Regions from separate parts of the Streptomyces sp. NPDC004647 genome, predicted to be linked through region 3. Evidence: riboswitches for the same ligand, from Rfam matches in the RefSeq annotation. Region 3 holds a riboswitch; each other region holds the start of a gene.
What was found. Region 3 has a riboswitch for cobalamin ahead of ABZW18_RS22130 (CbtB-domain containing protein). Riboswitches for the same ligand answer to the same signal wherever they lie in the genome.
Positions count from the first base shown of each region.

Region 1: it holds a riboswitch for cobalamin, as region 3 does, so the genes downstream of both, ABZW18_RS01100 (cobalamin biosynthesis protein) here and ABZW18_RS22130 (CbtB-domain containing protein) in region 3, are expected to answer to the same signal.
Region 2: it holds a riboswitch for cobalamin, as region 3 does, so the genes downstream of both, ABZW18_RS24120 (ribonucleoside-diphosphate reductase subunit alpha) here and ABZW18_RS22130 (CbtB-domain containing protein) in region 3, are expected to answer to the same signal.
Region 4: it holds a riboswitch for cobalamin, as region 3 does, so the genes downstream of both, metE (5-methyltetrahydropteroyltriglutamate--homocysteine S-methyltransferase) here and ABZW18_RS22130 (CbtB-domain containing protein) in region 3, are expected to answer to the same signal.

Region 1 is NZ_JBEXKU010000002.1:47,527-50,860, forward strand. It holds gene ABZW18_RS01090 (inorganic phosphate transporter) at 1-955, shown strand, start outside; gene ABZW18_RS01095 (hypothetical protein) at 991-1,242, shown strand; cobalamin riboswitch at 1,517-1,648, shown strand; gene ABZW18_RS01100 (cobalamin biosynthesis protein) at 1,887-2,918, shown strand; gene ABZW18_RS01105 (cobyric acid synthase) at 2,915-3,334, shown strand, end outside.
Region 2 is NZ_JBEXKU010000059.1:20,610-23,943, forward strand. It holds gene ABZW18_RS24120 (ribonucleoside-diphosphate reductase subunit alpha) at 1-2,016, opposite strand, end outside; cobalamin riboswitch at 2,205-2,342, opposite strand; gene ABZW18_RS24125 (YbdD/YjiX family protein) at 2,667-2,894, opposite strand; gene ABZW18_RS24130 (carbon starvation CstA family protein) at 2,891-3,334, opposite strand, start outside.
Region 3 is NZ_JBEXKU010000050.1:48,798-52,131, forward strand. It holds gene ABZW18_RS22120 (arpA protein) at 1-306, opposite strand, end outside; gene ABZW18_RS22125 (histidine phosphatase family protein) at 875-1,444, opposite strand; cobalamin riboswitch at 1,580-1,735, shown strand; gene ABZW18_RS22130 (CbtB-domain containing protein) at 1,821-1,988, shown strand; gene ABZW18_RS22135 (CbtA family protein) at 2,001-2,789, shown strand; gene ABZW18_RS22140 (ABC transporter ATP-binding protein) at 2,962-3,334, opposite strand, start outside.
Region 4 is NZ_JBEXKU010000026.1:70,986-74,319, reverse strand. It holds gene ABZW18_RS14285 (HhH-GPD-type base excision DNA repair protein) at 1-194, opposite strand, end outside; gene ABZW18_RS14280 (helical backbone metal receptor) at 540-1,259, opposite strand; cobalamin riboswitch at 1,412-1,564, shown strand; gene metE (5-methyltetrahydropteroyltriglutamate--homocysteine S-methyltransferase) at 1,699-3,334, shown strand, end outside.

The DNA of each region.
Region 1 (3,334 bases), on a different contig from region 3:
CTTCGGCGGCCTCATCGGCGCGACCGTCGCGTCTGTCGGCATCGGCGCCGTCAACGCCGACGCGGTCGTCATGAAGGTCCTGATCCCGGCAGTGGCCGCGCCTCTCGTCGCCGGGCTCGCCGCCATGGCCGCGACCCGGCTCACCTACCGGATCGCCCGGAACCGGGACGAGAAGGACACCGCCAAGGGCTACCGCGCCGGGCAGATCGCCTCGGCTGCACTGGTCTCGCTGGCCCACGGCACCAACGACGCGCAGAAGACCATGGGTGTGATCACCCTGGCTCTCATCTCCGGCGGCGTGGTCGCCCCACAGGCCGACCCTCCGACGTGGGTGATCGTCTCGGCCGCCGTGGCCATCGCGCTCGGTACGTACCTGGGCGGCTGGCGGATCATCCGCACCATGGGCAGGGGCCTCACCGACATCCAGCCGCCGCAGGGCTTCGCCGCCCAGACCGGCGCCGCGACCGTCATCCTCGCCTCCTCGCACCTCGGCTTCGCGCTCTCCACCACCCAGGTCTGCTCCGGCTCGGTCATGGGCTCCGGCCTGGGCCGCAAGGGCGGGTTGGTCCGCTGGTCCACGGCCGGCCGCATGGTCGCCGCGTGGGGGCTCACCTTGCCTGCCGCCGGTCTTGTCGCGGCGGCCGCCGCACTGCTGGCGGGCCTGGGCAATTGGGGCGTCGCCGCCGTCGCGGTCCTCGCGCTCGCCGCGTGCGGCACGATCTGGTGGTTCGCCCGCCGCAATGCGGTGGACCACACCAACGTCAATGAGGACGGGACCGCGGAGCCGGTCGGCGTCATCACGGCCGGCCTTCGGACCGTCGCCCCGCCGCAGTCCCGCGGCGCCGCGCACTCCGCCGGCTCCGCGCCCGCTTCCACCGCCGAGGCCGAGCCCGCTGCCCTCGCCGGCGACACGGCCGACCCGCACCAGCCCGCCACCGTCAAGGCCACGGCCTAGCCCAGGCCTGAGTCCGGATAAGGAAAGCAACCGCCATGGACATCGACTGGGCAGCACTCGGCCAGGTCTTCGGCGTCAGCCTCGTGGTGACCGTCGGGATCGTGGGCCTGTTCACCCTTGGGATCGTCGGCATCTCCCGCAAGCAGCAGGGCCTGCCGCAGCCGGACGGCACGGCGGCCGTGGCCGCGACCGCCGGCGCCACATCGCTCGCGCGCACCGGGGCGTACGCCTGCTTCGGGCTGTGCGTTGCCGCCGTCGCCTACGGGATCCATCTGATCGTCGCCTGACCGCGGGACGTCCCACCGCACCACGGGGCCGGAGTGCCGAACGGCGCTCCGGCCCCGCGGTGCTGTTGGACCACCGGCCGCCCGGACGGCCCGGCGTCGGTCACTGACCGAGCCGACTTTTCGATTCTTCGATCAGCACTTTCCGGCTCGGAGCCGACTCGACGCGGCGATCCGGCCCGTGTGTGGGCCTTCGCACACTCTCCCGTCGCAGGTCAAAGGCAAGTTGACGGGCTCCCCGGGGCGTGGTGGACTGCCGGAGCCAAACGGCGGCAGGAGAGGAAGCCGGTGCGAATCCGGCGCGGTCCCGCCACTGTCACCGGGGAGCGCTCCCCCACCCGAGAAGTCACGGCCCGTACAGACGGGTTGGAAGGCCGGGGGATGCGCCGATCCGGGAGCCAGGAGACTCTCACCGCCGGCTACGTCGAACCAGGGCGCGGACCCTGAGTGAGGACATGTCGCCATGCCCGGCCGCCGCCGTACACCCCATCCGTCCCCAGGGCATGTTTCAGGAGCCCCCTCCGGCCCACGATGCTCCTCCGCCATCCGTACGGGTGATGGGGCTGCCCCCGGGTCCGGGCGGACGGTGCGCAGGGTGGACCATGCACCCGTGCCACCCCGCCGAGGCGTGACGGCGATCTGATCCGATGCGTACCGATCACGCCTTCGCGTGCGGTGCCGCCCTCGGCTTCGCCGGCGACCTCGTCGCGGGCGATCCGCGGCGCGGGCACCCCGTGGCCGCCTTCGGACGGGCCGCGGCGGCCGTGGAGCGCCGGCTGTGGCGCGACCACCGCGGATCCGGCGCGCTGCACACCGCGCTGTGCGTGGGCGGCGCGGTGGCCGTGGCGGCCGGACTGACCCGCGCCGTACGCCACTCCCCCGCCGCCGTCGTATCGCTGACCGCCGCCGCCACGTGGGCCGTACTGGGGGGCGCGTCGCTGGGCCGTGAGGCGCGCGCCGTGGGAAGTGCGCTGTCCGCCGGGGACGTCGAGGTGGCCCGGGAGCGGCTGCCGCACCTGTGCGGCCGGGACCCGTACGCCCTGGACGAGCAGCAGATCGCGCGCGCCGTCGTGGAGTCCGTCGCCGAGAACACCTCGGACGCGGTGGTGGGTGCGCTGGTCTGGGGCGGCGTCGCGGGCGTGCCGGGCCTGGTCGGCTTCCGCGCGGTCAACACCCTCGACGCGATGGTCGGTCACCGGTCGCCGCGCCACCTGCGCTTCGGCTGGGCCGCGGCCCGGCTCGACGACGTACTGGGCTTCCCCGGCTCACGGCTCACCGCCGCCCTCACGGTGCTGGCCGGGCCGGATCCGCGCGGCTCCTGGCGTGTACTGCGCCGCGACGCGCGCAAGCACCCCAGCCCGAACGCCGGACCGGTCGAATCGGCATTCGCCGGCGCGCTCGGAGTCCGGCTCGGCGGCACCCTCGCGTACGCGGGCCGGACCGAACACCGGCCCGTACTCGGCGCGGAGAACCGGCCGGTGGCCTCAGCGGACATCGACCGTGCGGTGCGGCTGTCGCAGCGCGTCGGCGCGGCCGCACTGGGCGTCTGCCTGGCCGGACGCCTGCTGTGCGGCGCACTGAGCGCGCGGCGGGCGCGGCGTACGGCGTGGGGCGGCGCCGCTGCCGTACGGGACCCGGGTGCCCGGCTCGTTCCGGGCGCAGGGAAGGGGAAGCGATGAGTGGCACGAGAGGCGGAAGCCGCCCCGGTGGCGGGCTGTTGGTCGCCGGCACCACCTCGGACGCGGGGAAGAGTGTGGTCACTGCGGGCATCTGCCGGTGGCTCGCCCGCAAGGGCATCTCCGTCGCACCGTTCAAGGCCCAGAACATGTCGCTGAATTCGTTTGTGACGCGCGAGGGCGCGGAGATCGGCCGGGCGCAGGCCATGCAGGCGGCGGCCGCGCGGATCGAGCCGACGGCGCTGATGAATCCCGTGCTGCTCAAGCCGGGCGGCGACCGCAGCAGTCAGGTCGTGCTGCTGGGCAAGCCGGTCGGTGAGATGAGCGCTCGCGGGTACTTCGGGGAAGTCGTGGCCCCGGGGAAGGCGCCGTCGGCCGCGGCGGCCGGGCGGGCGGAGCCGTACGCGAGCCGCCAGGAG
Region 2 (3,334 bases), on a different contig from region 3:
GTCCCACACGCCGAGCCGCTTCAGCTCCTGCACCAGGTAGGAGTTCACCTGGAGGAACTCACCCGAGAGCGTCTCGCGCTTGAAGAGGTTGGAGACCTGCGGCTCGATGCACTCGTACACACCCGCGATCGAGGCGATGGTGGCCGTCGGCGCGATCGCGAGCAGCAGCGAGTTGCGCATGCCGGTGGAGGCGATACGGGCGCGCAGCGCCTCCCAGCGCTCCGCCAGGACGGGCTCCGCGACGGCGTCCGGGAAGTGGTCCGGGTGCAGAACTCCGCGCGAGGCACGGGTGGAGGACCAGGCCGGGTGCGGCCCGTGCCGCTCGGCCAGGTCGCAGGAGGCCTCGTACGCCGCCAGCATGATGCGCTCGGCGATCCGCGTGGAGAGCAGGGTCGCCTCGGGGGAGTCGAAGGGCAGCTTCAGCTGGAAGAAGACGTCCTGGAGGCCCATGACGCCGAGGCCGACGGGCCGCCACCGCCCGTTCGACGCCGATGCCTGAGGCGTCGGGTAGAAGTTGACGTCCACGACACGGTCGAGGAAGGTCACGGCGGTACGGACGGTGGCGTCCAGCCGCTCCCAGTCCATCTCGCCGTCGGGGCCGAGGTGCGCGCCGAGGTTGACCGAGCCCAGGTTGCAGACGGCCGTCTCGCCGTCGTCCGTCACCTCCAGGATCTCGGTGCAGAGATTGGAGGAGTGGATGACCTTGCCGGGTTCGGCCGTCTGGTTGGCGGTCCGGTTGGCGGCGTCCTTGAAGGTCATCCAGCCGTTGCCGGTCTGCGCGAGGGTGCGCATCATCCGGGCGTAGAGCTGGCGGGCCGGGACCCGCTTGTGCGCCAGGCCCGCGGCCTCCGCCTCGCGGTACGCGCTGTCGAACTCCTCGCCCCACAGGTCGACGAGGTCGGGCACGTCCACCGGGGAGAACAGCGACCACTCGGCGTCGGCCTCCACGCGGCGCATGAACTCGTCCGGGATCCAGTGCGCGAGATTGAGGTTGTGGGTGCGGCGCGCGTCCTCACCGGTGTTGTCGCGCAGCTCCAGGAACTCCTCCAGGTCCGCGTGCCAGGTCTCCAGGTAGACACAGGCCGCGCCCTTGCGCCGGCCGCCCTGGTTGACCGCGGCGACCGAGGCGTCGAGGGTGCGCAGGAACGGCACGATCCCGTTGGAGTGCCCGTTCGTGCCGCGGATGAGGGAGCCGCGGGACCGCACGCGGCTGTACGGCAGACCGATGCCGCCCGCGTGCTTCGACAGCCGCGCGACCTGGTGGTAGCGGTCGTAGATCGAGTCCAGCTCGTCGAGCGGCGAGTCCAGCAGATAGCAGGAGGACATCTGCGGGTGCCGGGTGCCGGAGTTGAAGAGCGTGGGGGAGCTGGGGAGGTATTCCAGCCGGCTCATCAGCCGGTAGAGCGCGGTGACCTCGCCGACCGCACGGTCCGGGCCCGCCGCCGGATCGAGCGAGGTCTCGGCGAGTCCGCAGGCCACTCGCAGCATGAAGTGCTGCGGGGTCTCGATGACCTGACGGGTGATGGGGTGGCGCAGCAGGTACCGGCTGTAGAGGGTGCGCAGGCCGAAGTAGCCGAAGCGGTCGTCGGCGCCGTCGGCGATGGCGACCTCGACCAGCGTGTCGAGCCGGGCGGCGTGCAGCCGTACGAACTCCGCGGTGCCGTCGGCGATCAGACCTTCGCGGTGGCCGACCTCGACCGAGGCGGTGAAGCAGTCCGCGCCCTGACCGGCCGCCTCGTCGGCGATGGCGCGGGTGAGCAGCCGCGCCGCGAGCCGGGAGTACTCGGGGTCCTCCGAGATCAGACCGGCGGCGGCCTCGGTCGCCAGTTCCCGCAACTCGGCCTCGTCGGAACCCGCGTGGCGGCCGCGGAGCGCGGCTGCGGCGACCCTGCCCGCGTCGGTCGCGGGCAGATCGGCGGTGAGGTCGGTCAGGGTACGCAGCAGCGCGGTGCCGGGGCCGTCGGTGACGGTGCTGTCCACGACCGCGGCGGAATCCGTGGCGGATTCGGGTGACACAGGCTCCGTGTCTGCCGCAAGCGGTGCGGGCGCGATGGTCACGTGGTGCTCTCCCTCGCTCGGCTGGGGCCGCGAGGGGTGCTCGACGGGCGCATGCGGGCGTACCGCACCCAGGGCAGGGCAAGCACACCGCGCAGCGTCCACCGGCCCAACCCGCGAGGCCCGGACGATTGGTCGCCCGGCTCGGTCGAGCAGGGCAGGCTGCCGGCAGGTCATCGGACTAGGAAGCACGCGAACATGCGCACTTCATACCGTTGCGGGACAGTTCCGGATTCGCACCGGATTCCCCTGCGTGGACAGCGAGCACGAGCATACATCTTGTGTTGCCGACCGCGTGCAACACCACATGTAGTGTCGTGACTTCGGGGGTGCGGTTTGCAGGGGAACACTTGTGGTACAGGTGGCAGGCCGCCGCAGCACGGGGAAGCGGGCGCCTTGCACGGTCAGGATTTCCTTTCGGGATGTCTGCGCGGGCCGGTCGGCCGGTGCTTCACGGCCTTGACTGCCGTACGCGTGCCCGAACGATGCCGGCGCCCGGCCCCCGTGCGGGCGGGTGCGCACGGGGAGCGGAACGGACAGCGGGCCGCCGCCCCGGTCCTGGGGCGGCGGCCCGCTTCCATCCGTACCGCGTGCGGCGTATCGCGTGCCGCTCAGCAGCAGCGGAAGCCGTCGCGCGGATCGGCCTCCCGCGCATCGGTGCGCTGCCGCTCGAAGTCCCGCCGGGTCAGCACCTTTGCCTCCGGGTCGCAGGTCCGCGCATGGGCGACGTACCGGTCGTACGCAGCCTCGCCCGACGCCTCGCGCCAGAACCAGCGGATCCGCGAGACGGCCCTCCGTACGGTCCGGGCGCGCCCGGCCCTTACGGTCCCGGCACTCACACCGGCCCCCCGGAGACGGGAGCGGAGTCGGAGTCCGGGGTGTCGTCCTTCCGGATCCCGCCCTCGCTGCCGACCCCGGCCGCGACCAGTTCGGCCTTCTCCTCCTGCGTGGGGATGAGCCCGGCCGGGGCGACCAGCTTCGACTCGACGTAAGGCGTCTCCTTGAGCTGTGTGGCCTCCGGGTTGCGGACCGCCTTGATGCACACCCGCGTGGCGTCCGCGATCACCACGACGATCAGGATCGCGAACAGCGCCGCCAGGACGCCGTCGACCGTGGTGTTGGTGACCACGGTGTGCATCTCGTCCATGTTCTTCGCGGGCGGCAGCACCTTCCCGGCATCGATCCCGGCCTGGGCCGCGTCACGCTGAGCGAAGAAGCCCACCCGCGGGTCTTCGGAGAAGACCTTCTGCCAGCTCGCGGTGAGCGTGACGGCCGCGTC
Region 3 (3,334 bases):
GTTGCCGCGCTCGATGGCGATCCGACCCGGATGGTCCTCCGGCAGTGCGGAGTCCACGGCGATGTTGTAGGCATTGACGGTTTCGACATCATAATGCGCGTGAGGGGCGATCTTCGCGCACTCGAGTCGTAGTGCATCGTTCAGGGAGGAACGAAGGAAGTTGGGCAGTACGCTGCATCCATCCGTCTCCAGCGCGCGCCGGGTGCGAGAAATTACGGACTTCCAGTCCGCACCCTCCGGCTCCGACAGGGGATAGCGGGCCGTGTCCACCACCCGCTCAAGCATCCGAGCTGCCGATGTGCTCATGAAGTTCCTCTCCACGCGCAAGCCCACCGCCCCGGCCCCCGGACATCCCGGGCCAATTCGGTGATTCCTGTCTTCGACGCCATGCAGCGTAAGCAACATGATCCACACACTGTCAAGGGCGCCACCGCCCCCAACAAGCCTGCGCCCGCAGTGTCTTACCGCCCTTCTCGCGAACCCCAGACGGGTTTAGCACATTCATTGCTCGCCATTCATGGCTCCGAGGTTGTCTGTGACACGCGACACTGAACGGTCCTCAACAAGACAGACAAAACTGGTATCTGACTGTTAGCCACCCGGACGAGCCGGGGCCGTACGACGATTGAGAGCGGCGCGAAGTGAGCTGCTCCCGGAACGGGAAATGCATCCAGCGCTCGGCACGGAACCGGACGCGGCTAACGGCAGGGACACGTTTCAACGCCCCAGGCCCGGCACACCACGGCACGGCACGGCACGGCAGGTGACGGTCAGCAAGGCCTCGGACAGGTGGGTGCGGTACGGAACGGGACAGATGCCCCCTGCACCACAGACTGCGAGTTGAGTTGACCGACCCGGGAGACCGCGGTTTGTTTCAACGCCCTGCCGGGGACAGGCGCAGATTCCACCGGCCGAGCCGTCCGCTGAGTTCCACCGCTGCCAGCGGTTCGACGTCCAGTCGCCAGAACGTCTGCGGCGGTAGGCCCAGCGCATGTACGAGGGCCGCCCTGATCACGGTCTGGTCGGCCACCACCAGCACCCGGCCCTCCTCGACGGCCGGCCGGCAGTCGAGCCACGACCCCACTCGGTCGCGGAGGGCGAGCAACGATTCTCCGCCGTGCGGGGCGGCAGCGGGGTCGGCGAGCCAGGCCGCGACCGCCTCCTGCTCCTGAGCGGCGACCTCGTCGAGGGTCCGGCCACGCCACCGCCCCATCGAGCAGGCCGCGAGTTCCGGAGCCGTTACCGCGGTCAGCCCCATCGCCTCGGCGGTCTGCCGGCATCTCAACGACGGTGCGGCGTAGGTCTGCCGTACGGCGGGCAAGGACGGGGCCTGCTGCCGCGCCCGGAGCAGGCCGCGCTCGTCGAGAGGGGCGTCGTCCTCGAAGCGCACCTCGCGCCGGGTCGCACCGGCTGCGGCCGCCAGCAGGGTCATCCGTACGGTCATCCCCCCGCCTCTCTTTCCAGCGCACTCCGGCGCATCCCGTTCCGGCGCACTCCGGCGCATCCGGCGCATTTCGCGGAGCGATCGTAGTCACAGTGCCGCCGCTGCGCCCGACGGGGGCTTGGCCGCGCCCCACGCAGGGCGGTACGGTCTGGAGGTTCATGCGACGGGGCGACGGAAGTCCGGTGAGAATCCGGGACGGTCGCGCCACTGTGTGCCGAGCAGCCGAAACACCCTGGATCGGGTGGTACGGCTGCCGGTGAGTCAGACCCCGCCTTGTCGCGCATGCTCCACCGAATGGGACGCGTGTTCCCCAGGGAGGTTCGCTGTGGCTCTGACCACCGCTTCCAGCTCCACGCCCACGACTGTCACAGCGCCTCTGCCGCTCAAGGCGATCGCGCCCTGGGCCCTCTTCTTCGGCGTGCTCATGATGGTTCTGCTCTACTTCGTCGGTGCCGAACAGGGCGCGACGGCCTTGTTCTCCGGCGAGGGTGTCCACGAGTGGGTCCACGACGGACGCCACCTGCTCGGCTTTCCCTGCCACTGATCCGGCGGAGACATGAACCACATCACCGTCAGATCCCTGCTCGTGCGCGGCATGATCGCAGGTGTCGTCGCCGGGCTGCTCGCGTTCGGACTCGCCTATCTGATCGGCGAACCGCACGTGGAGGACGCGATCGCCCTCGAGGGACAGGGCCACCACACCCATGGGGCGGCGGCCGCCACGCATGCGCACGAGGTCGAGGTCGAACTGGTCAGCCGGCCGGTGCAGTCGACTCTCGGCCTGGCCACCGCCGTCCTCGTCTACGGCGTGGCCCTGGGCGGTATCGCCGCCGTCGTCTTCTGCTTCGCGCTGGGCCGCGTGGGCCGCTTCAGCCCTCGGGCCACGGCTGCCCTGGTCGCCGGTGCGGCCTTCGTCACCGTTTCCCTGGTGCCGTTCCTGAAGTACCCCGCCAACCCGCCGGCCGTCGGTGATCCCGGCACCGTCGACCAGCGGACGATCCTGTACGTACTGATGATCGTCCTCAGCATGCTGCTGGGGCTGGGCAGCATCTGGCTGGGCCGGCGCCTGGCCGCTCGGCTCGGCGCCTGGGACGCGTCTCTGGCCGCAGGCGCGGTCTTCGCGCTGACCGTCGGTGCCGCATTCGTGTTCCTGCCGGCGGTCGACGAGGTCAAGTCCGACTTCCCGGCCGACCTGCTGTGGGGCTTCCGCCTCTCATCGCTGGCCATCCAGGCCCTGCTGTGGACGGCGTTCGGCGTTGTCTTCGGCAGGCTCGCCCAACGCGTGCTCAACCCGAGCCCGTCACGCGAAGGCGTCATTCCGCCGTCCGCCGCACCCGTCGGCTGAGGCGACTGACAGACACGACCGAGGACCCGCCGGGAGCACCCGGCGGGTCCTCGCCGTTATGCCCGCCTTCCACACCAGGTCACTCGGCCGGTGGCGATCCTGGTTCCCGCCCGCCTCTCCCGGCGCGCCTCTCCGGCGCGCCTCGTTCATGGCCGCGACCGAGCGCGTCCCCTCAGGAGTCGAGTACGAGCAGTTGGGCCTCGTCCTGTTCCCACCCGACGCACACGTCTGCGTCGAGGTCGCGCGGGGCCCGCGGACCCGCCGAGAGTTCGCGGACCATCAGGTCCTGCCCTCCGGCACGCAGGCGGTGACGGAGGGTGGCGCCGAGGTTGGTGGAGGACACCACCCGGCCGCTCGCGCTGTTCTCCGCGCGTACCGCCGGGATGAACGCCATGTGCTCCGGACGGATGGACACCGCGTACCGTTCGCCTACGGCTCCGCGATCCCTGACCCGGCCCACGCCCAGTTCGCCGAGGTCGACGACGGCCACGTCGTCCGAGCGTTCCATGACAGTGCACGGAAGCAGATTGGTGTCGCCGAGGAAG
Region 4 (3,334 bases), on a different contig from region 3:
GGATCGTAGGCGGCGATCTCGTGCGCGTCCAGATCGTCGGAACCCAGCCGCTGCGCGATCGTGTACGGGCCGGTGAAGGCCCACTCCATGGGAACCTGCTGATCGAGAAGCATGCCGGTCAGGGCGGCCAGCGGGCTGCGGCCGAGCAATGCGTCGGCCTCCGGCTGCTGTGACAGCCGAATGGTGATGTCCATGGCTGGTCAGGGGTGTGGCATCCGTCAGCCGGAGCCGCTCCCCCATCCCCCTTTCCGTTCCGAACGTGCGGTTGCGTCCCTGGTCGGGCGAACCGGGCTTCGATCCTGCGGGCCCGGCCTCGCGACGGTCCCGCCAGATCCAGGATGGGCCATCCGGCACCGGGTGACCAACGGATCCGCCCGCGTCACTCTGCCGTCCTGCTGTCCCGCTGTTCCGCTGCCCCACCGTCCCGCCGTCCCGCCGTCCCGCCGTCCTGCCGTCCCGCTGTCCTGCTGTCCTGCTGTCCTGCTGTCCTGCTGTCCTGCGCCGGCAGCCCGCCGGCCGTACCCCACGTGCGCGGCCGCTCAGCCGCGAGCTGCCCGCAGCGCCGCGCCGAGCACCGCGGGCGCTTCGGCCAACGACGGTCCGTACCAGGTCAGATGGCGGCCGCTGACCAGCGCCGACGGCAGCTCGGGGAACGCCTCCGGACCGTCGTCCACGGTGAAGCGGTAGGGCTCGTCGGGGAGAACGGCGAGATCGGCCCCCGCCGCGGACAGCTCCTCGAGCGGAATGCGCGGGTAGCGGTCGGCGTGCCCGGCGTACGCATTCTCGACGCCGAGCCGGGCCAGCAAATCGCCCGCGAAGGTGTCCCGGCCGAGCACCATCCACGGCCGCCTCCAGACCGGCACGATCGCGGTCCGGCGTTCGGACGGAGCCCGTACGTCCCGCCAGGCGGCCTCCGCCTCCGCCAGCCAGCCGGGCCGGGCCAGCCCGCAGCCGTCGACCAGGACCCGCTCCAGCTCCGCGAACGCCTGCTCCAGGGTGCGGACTTCGGTGACCAGGACATCCAGCCCCGCGTCCCGCAGCGCGGCCAGATCGCCTTCCCGGTTCTCCTCCTCGTTGGCGATCACCAGGTCCGGAGCGAGGGCGACGATCGCGGGCACGTCCGGGTTCTTGGTGCCCCGGACCCGTACGACGTCGAGATCCGACGGATGGCTGCACCAGTCGGTCGCGGCGACCAGCAGCCCGGGCGCGGTGACGGCCACGGCCTCGGTGAGCGAGGGGACGAGCGAGACGACGCGCATACCGGCGACCCTACGGCGCCGGACCGGCCGGCACCCGTACGCATCCCGGCCGGCATCCCGTTCGTATTCCGAGCGGCTGATCCCGGGTCCGTGGTGCGGCGGTACGCTGGCCGTGCAGCTGGTTCGCCCCGCCCGCCAGGCGGGAGCGTCGCAAGAGGGAACCCGGTGAAAATCCGGGACTGCCCCGCAGCGGTGAGTGGGAACGACCGCCGTCATCAGCACTGGACGCCAGACGTCCGGGAAGCGACGGCCAGTAGGTGCCGTACCTCGTCATGGGGAAGGCGCGCCCGCGAGTCCGAAGACCTGCCACTGCCCGCGCCCCGGCCATGGGGTGCGGCGAACCGGGACCTCGAGGGCGGGTCGGCGGTGGCAGGGCGTCATGGGCCTGTCCCCCATCCGCCTTCCCGAGGTCGCTCAAGAACTCGCGAAGGAGAGTTCCGTGACCGATGCGAACACCGCACGCGTGCGGGCCACCCTGCACGGCTACCCGCGGCAGGGGCCCGACCGGGAACTGAAGAAGGCCGTCGAGGGCTACTGGTCCGGGCGGGCCACCGAGGACGAACTGCTGTGCACGGCAGCCGCGTTGCGCGCCGCCGCCCGGCAGGAGCTCCGGGACGCGGGCATCGACGAGATCCCCACCGGCGACTTCTCCCTCTACGACCATGTGCTGGACACCGCCTGGGCCGTCGGAGCCGTTCCGGCCCGGCACCGGGCCGCCGGGCTCGGCGAGCTGGACACGTACTTCGCCATGGCCCGCGGCACCTCGGAGGTGCCGCCGCTGGAGATGACCAAGTGGTTCGACACCAACTACCACTATCTCGTCCCCGAGTTGAGCCAGGACACCGTCTTCACCGCCGACTCGCGCAAGCAGACCGGCGAGTTCATCGAGGCCAGGGAGGAAGGGCACACCGCCCGGCCGGTGCTGCTCGGCCCGGTCAGCTTCCTGATGCTGTCCAAGCCGGGCCCGGACGCGGACGCCGGATTCGAGCCGCTGACCCTGCTGGACCGGCTGCTTCCGGTGTACGCGTCGCTGCTGGCGGATCTGGCCGAGGCAGGCGCCGGGTGGGTGCAGCTGGACGAGCCCGTACTCGTACAGGACCAGCCGGGCTCGGTACTCGGCGCCACCGCGCGCGCCTACCGCGACCTGTGCGCCGTACCCGGGCGGCCCAAGCTGCTCGTCGCCTCGTACTTCGACGCGCTCGGCGAGGCGCTGCCGGTGCTCGTCGGCTCGCCTGTCGAGGGCCTGGCCCTGGACTTCACCGGACCGGCCGCGGCGAATCTCGCCGCGCTCGCAGCCAACGGCGGACTGCCCGGCCGCCGCCTCGTCGCCGGTGTCGTCGACGGCCGCAATATCTGGGCCACCGACCTGGAGAAGGCACTGGGCACGCTCGCCACCCTCCTGGGTCTTGCCGAGCGGGTCGACCCCGCGCCCTCGTGCTCGCTGCTGCACGTACCGCTGGACGCCGCCGCCGAGCGCCACCTCGACCCTCAGGTGACCCGCTGGCTGTCCTTCGCCCGGCAGAAGACGGCCGAGATCTCGGTGCTCGCCCGCGCCCTGGACGAGGGCCGGGAGGCCGTCGCCCCGCAGTTCGCCGCGGCCCGCGCCGCGCTCGCCTCCCGCGAGGGCTCCGCCCTCACCAAGGACCCCGCCGTACGGGCCAGGAGCGCCGCCGTCACGGACGCCGACACCCGGCGCCCGCAGCCGTACGAGCGGCGGACGGCCGCCCAGCGCGCCCGGCTCGCCCTGCCGCCGCTTCCCACGACCACCATCGGCTCCTTCCCGCAGACCGCCGAACTGCGCGCCGCCCGGGCAGGGCTGCGCTCCGGGCGGCTCAGCGAGGACGGCTACCGGGAGCGGATCGCCCAGGAGATCCGGGATGTGATCGGCTTCCAGGAGAAGGCCGGCCTGGACGTACTGGTGCACGGCGAACCCGAACGCAACGACATGGTGCAGTACTTCGCCGAGCAGTTGGACGGCTTCCTGGCCACCCGGCACGGCTGGGTCCAGTCCTACGGCACCCGCTACGTCCGGCCCCCGGTCCTCGCCGGGGACGTGTCCCGGCCCGCGCCCATGA